Regions from separate parts of the Microbacterium sp. NPDC055502 genome, predicted to be linked through region 1. Evidence: riboswitches for the same ligand, from Rfam matches in the RefSeq annotation. Region 1 holds a riboswitch; the other holds the start of a gene.
What was found. A riboswitch is a leader RNA that binds a small molecule or an ion and turns the genes downstream of it on or off. The one in region 1 is predicted to bind thiamine pyrophosphate.
Positions count from the first base shown of each region.

Region 2: linked by a shared signal. The riboswitch ahead of ACWH95_RS03310 (ECF transporter S component) and the one ahead of thiM (hydroxyethylthiazole kinase) in region 1 are both predicted to bind thiamine pyrophosphate.

Region 1 is NZ_JBSHKJ010000003.1:220,781-223,159, forward strand. Features, by position in the region: gene pheT (phenylalanine--tRNA ligase subunit beta) at 1-348, shown strand, start outside; gene ACWH95_RS17385 (NAD-dependent epimerase/dehydratase family protein) at 430-1,419, shown strand; TPP riboswitch at 1,427-1,520, shown strand; gene thiM (hydroxyethylthiazole kinase) at 1,511-2,359, shown strand; gene ACWH95_RS17395 (bifunctional hydroxymethylpyrimidine kinase/phosphomethylpyrimidine kinase) at 2,356-2,379, shown strand, end outside.
Region 2 is NZ_JBSHKJ010000001.1:648,512-650,890, reverse strand. Features, by position in the region: gene ACWH95_RS03315 (D-alanyl-D-alanine carboxypeptidase) at 1-898, opposite strand, end outside; TPP riboswitch at 979-1,090, shown strand; gene ACWH95_RS03310 (ECF transporter S component) at 1,081-1,725, shown strand; gene ACWH95_RS03305 (ABC transporter ATP-binding protein) at 1,725-2,379, shown strand, end outside.

The DNA of each region.
Region 1 (2,379 bases):
GAGCTCGACCTCGACCGCATCCTCACCCTCGCGGGGACGCGGATCGTGGCGGCCTCGCTGTCGACGTTCCCCGCGGCCACGCAGGACGTGTCGCTGACCGTGGCCGCCGATGTGCCGGCGGGCGAGGTGCGGGCGGCGCTCGCCGACGGGGCGGGCGCGCTGCTGGAGTCGGTGCGACTGGTCGACGACTACCGCGGTGAGGGCGTGTCCGAGGGAGCAAAGAGCCTGACGTTCGCGCTGCGTTTCCGCGCCGACGACCGGACGCTCACCGCTGCGGAGGCGACCGACGCCAAGCTGGCGGGTGTCGCGGTCGCGGCGGAGCGATTCGGCGCCGCACTGCGCGACTGATCGACCCCGTCGCGAAGGCCTTCCGCTCTGCACTGAGCGGAAGGCCTTCCGCCTTTCCCCGGATGCTGCTGACATGGGCACATGACGGATGTGCTGATCCTGGGCGGGACGGGCTGGCTCTCGGGGCGGATCGCCCACGGCTGGCTGGAGGCGGGCGCGGACGTGACCTGCCTCGCGCGCGGGGGGCGTGCCGCTCCCGACGGGGCGGCGCTGATCGTCGCCGACCGGGACGCAGCGGACGCCTATGCGGAGGTCGCCCGCCGCGAGTGGGATCACGTCGTGGACGTCTCCTCACGGGCGGCGCACGTCGCGGGGGCCGTCGCGGCCCTGGGCGATCGTGCGGCGCAGTGGACGTACGTGTCGTCGATGTCGGTGTACGCCGATGACATGACCGCGGGCGCCGACGAGTCCGCGCCGCGTCACGCGCCGGCGTGCGTCGGCCAGGGGGAGGACGACTACGCGGCCCAGAAGGTCGCGGCGGAAGACGCCGTCGCGGCCCTCGGCGCACGCGCGCTCGTCGCGCGTCCCGGGCTGATCGTGGGCGACGGAGACCCCAGGGATCGCTTCGGCTACTGGGCCGCCGCCTTTCTCCGCGCGGCCGACGGTCCGGTGCTCCTGCCGCCCCTCGACGGGAAGACCGCGCAGGTGATCGATGTGGACGATCTGGCGGCGTTCCTCGTGACGGCGTCTCCCGGTTCTCCCGTGAATGCGATCGGCGACGCGCGTCCGCTCGGGGAGGTGCTGGACGCCGTGCGTCGTGCCGCGGGTCACGAGGGGGCGACGGTGATCGCCGACGCGGATCGGCTGGTGGCCCGGGGCGTGGAGTACTGGATGGGCCCGCATTCGCTCCCGCTCTGGTTGCCCGAGGAGATGACCGGATTCATGACGCGGTCGAACGTCGCCTATCGGGCGCGCGGCGGGGCGCTGCGTCCGCTGGCCGACACGATCGCGCGCGTGATCGACGACGAGCGCGCACGCGGCGTCCACCGGGAACGGAGGGCGGGGCTGACCCGCGCCGAGGAGCTGCGGGTCCTCGCGGCCGTCACGGAGGGACCCGCCGGGGCTCGCTAGACTGCGAGGCAGTGACACGGGGTGCCGCATCCGCGGCTGAGATCACACCCGTCGAACCTGATCTAGTTCGTACTAGCGAAGGGATGTCGCGATGAGCGATCTTCTGCGTCCTGTTTCCACCCCCGACCTCGCCGCCTCGGCGGGAAGACTGCGGGAGGCGCTGCGGCAGTCGCCTCCGTTGACGCACTGCGTCACCAACGCGGTCGTCACGGGCTTCACCGCCAACGTGCTGCTCGCCCTGGGCGCCGCGCCCGCGATGGTCGACATCGTCGGCGAGGCCGAGATGTTCGCCGGTGTGGCCTCCGGTCTGCTGATCAACCTGGGCACGCCGACGCCCGAGCAGCGCGCCGCGAGCGTGGAGGCCGTGACGGGAGCCGCGGCGTCCGGCACCCCGTGGGTGCTCGACCCGGTCGCGATCGGCGTGCTGCCGGTGCGCACGACCCTCGCGCATGAGCTCGCGGCGCGGCGTCCGACCGCGATCCGCGGCAATGCGTCCGAGATCCTCGCCCTGGCAGGCCACACGGCCGGCGGTCGCGGCGTCGACGCGACCGACGGCACCGAGGCCGCTGCCGGGGCGGCGCAGGAGCTCGCCCGCACCACGGGAGCCGTGGTGGCCGTGTCCGGGCCCGTCGACCTGATCACCGACGGCGATCGCGTCGTGCGCATCGCCAACGGCCACGAACTGCTCACGCGCGTGACGGGTGGCGGCTGCGCTCTGGGCGCCGTGATGGCGGCCTTCCTCGGAACCGCTCGGCAGACGGGAGACGATGCGTTCACGGCGGTCGCCGCGGCGACCCTCGTCTACACCGTGGCGGCCGAGCGCGCCGCCCCGGTCGCCGCAGGGCCCGGCACTTTCGCTGTCGCGCTGCTGGACGCGCTCGACGCCGTGACCGCGGATGACGTCGCCGCGGGCGCCCGCGTGTCGGAGGAGACCCGATGAGTGCCGACTTCTCGCTGTAT
Region 2 (2,379 bases), on a different contig from region 1:
GGGGCACCTCATGCAGCGGCCACAGCAGCGTCGTGCCCGAATAGGCCAGGACGAGCCCGGCCAGCACCCCCAACGGCACCAGCAGGCCGGGGCGCGCGATGGCCGGACGCAGCCGGGCCCCGCGGAACAGCCCCTCGGCGGTCTGCGCCTCCGGCTCGGCGTCCAGCGAGACGGCGGGAGCGTGGGCCGCGACATCGGCGGGATCCACCCAGGTCAGCGCGGTCGCCGGGGTCGCGTCGTCCGCCCACTGCGCGGCCGTACCGGACAGGAGGGCGATCGCTGCATCGTCGTCTTCGGCCGGGGGAGCCGGCTCCGAGACCCTCGCGCGGAACGGCGGCTTGGTCAGCGGCGGCGTCGGTGCCGTGATCGTCGAGGACGCGGAGTCCGCGGCGGGCGGGGCCGACGCGACGGACGCGATCGCGGGATCAGCGGAGGGGGAGGCGTCGGCCGCGGGGCGGTCCGTGCTCCCGTCCGCGTCGCCTGCGTCGGCGGCGTCGGTCGAGGAGGCGGAGTCCGCGGCGGGCGGGGCCGACGCGACGGACGGGATCGCGGGATCAGCGGAGGGGGAGGTCTCGACCGCGGGGCGGTCGGTGCTCCCGTCCGCGCCGTCTGCGTCGGCGGCACCGGTCGCGGAGGCATCGGTCGCGGTCGCGGTGCGCGCACGGTCGCCGAACAGCGCGCCGAGACCGGAGGTCGACACGGCGGAGGCGGCGGGAACCCGCGCCGGGGGTCGCGCGTCGTCGTCGCCCGCGTCGTCGCTCCCGGTCGGTGGGGTGGTGGTCGCCCGCGCCCGCGAGCGCAGCGCGGACGTGGGGGCGTCGTCGGAGGGGGCAGCAGTCGGAGCGGGGCCGTTGCCGCCGATGCCCGTCGCCTCGCCGGCGGGATCGGATGCGGTCACCCGCTTACGGTACCGAATCCGGCCGGGAATCGGCCGCGCCGGGGCGGCGACGCGCCAACCGGCGGACCGGGTAGGATCGTCAGCACAACCACGGGAGTCCGGCGAGCCGGGCTGAGAGGGAGCGAATCGCGCTTCGACCGTCGAACCTGATCTGGGTCATGCCAGCGCAGGGAGGAGTTCCTATGAGTACGTCCACGTCCACGTCCGCATCCGCGAAGACCTCGACGGCGGCCGCGCCGCGCAGCTACCTGCGCTGGCGCATCGTCGACATCGTCGTCGCCAGTGTCCTCGGTGTCGCCGCCGGCCTGATCTTCCTCGCCTGGAACGTCGGCTACCTCGGCCCCAAGGCCCTCCTCGAACCGCTGCTCCCGGGGCTGCAGGGCCTGCTCGACGGCCCCTGGCTGTTCGCGGGCGTGCTCGGCGGACTCATCATCCGCAAGGCCGGAGCCGCGATCTACGTCGAACTGCTCGCCGCCGTCGTCTCGGCGCTCATCGGCAACCAGTGGGGCGGCTTCCTCACCCTCGAGGCCGGGCTCGTGCAGGGGCTCGGCGCCGAGCTCGTCTTCCTGCTGTTCTTCTACCGTCGTTGGTCGCTGCCCGTCGCGATCCTCGCCGGTGCGGGCGCCGCGCTCGCGGGCGGCATCAACAACCTCGTGCTCTGGTACGCCGGATCCGGCCCGGCGTTCACGACGATCTACCTGCTCAGCACCGTCGTCTCCGGCGCGGTGATCGCGGGGGCGCTGTCGTGGGTTCTGGCCAGGGGCATCGCGGCGACCGGCGCGCTCGACCGGTTCGGCTCCGGCCGCGAGGCGCGCGTCCGCGTCTGATGGGGGCCGAGCAGGCCACCCCCGCCGCCGTCGAGGCCCGAGGGTGGGGGTGGCGTCACGCGAGTCGCCTCGCCTGGGCCCTGCGCGACGTGTCGTTCCGCATCGAGCCGGGCGAGCGCGTGCTCGTGCTCGGCGCATCCGGCGCGGGCAAGTCGACGCTGCTCCACGGGCTCGCCGGTGTGCTGGGCGGCGAGGAGGAGGGCGAGAGCGAGGGCCGGCTGCTCGTCGACGGCGCCGCGGCGACCGCCACCCGGGGTCGCGCAGGACTGGTGCTGCAAGACCCCGACTCGCAGGTGATCCTGGCACGCGTGGGCGACGACGTCGCCTTCGGCTGCGAGAACCTGGGCATCCCGCGCGCCGAGATCTGGCCGCGCGTCACCGCGGCCCTCGAGGCCGTGGGGCTCGACGTGCCGCTCGACCACCCCACCAAGGCGCTGTCGGGCGGGCAGAAGCAGCGCCTCGCGCTCGCGGGACTCCTCGCCATGCGCCCCGGACTGCTGCTGCTCGACGAGCCCACCGCGAACCTCGACCCGCACGGGGTGGCGGAGGTGCGCGACGCGGTGTCGCGCCTGCTCGACACCCACCCCGCCACGCTCGTGGTCGTGGAGCACCGGCTCGACGTGTGGCTGCCGCTCATGACCCGCGTGATCGTGA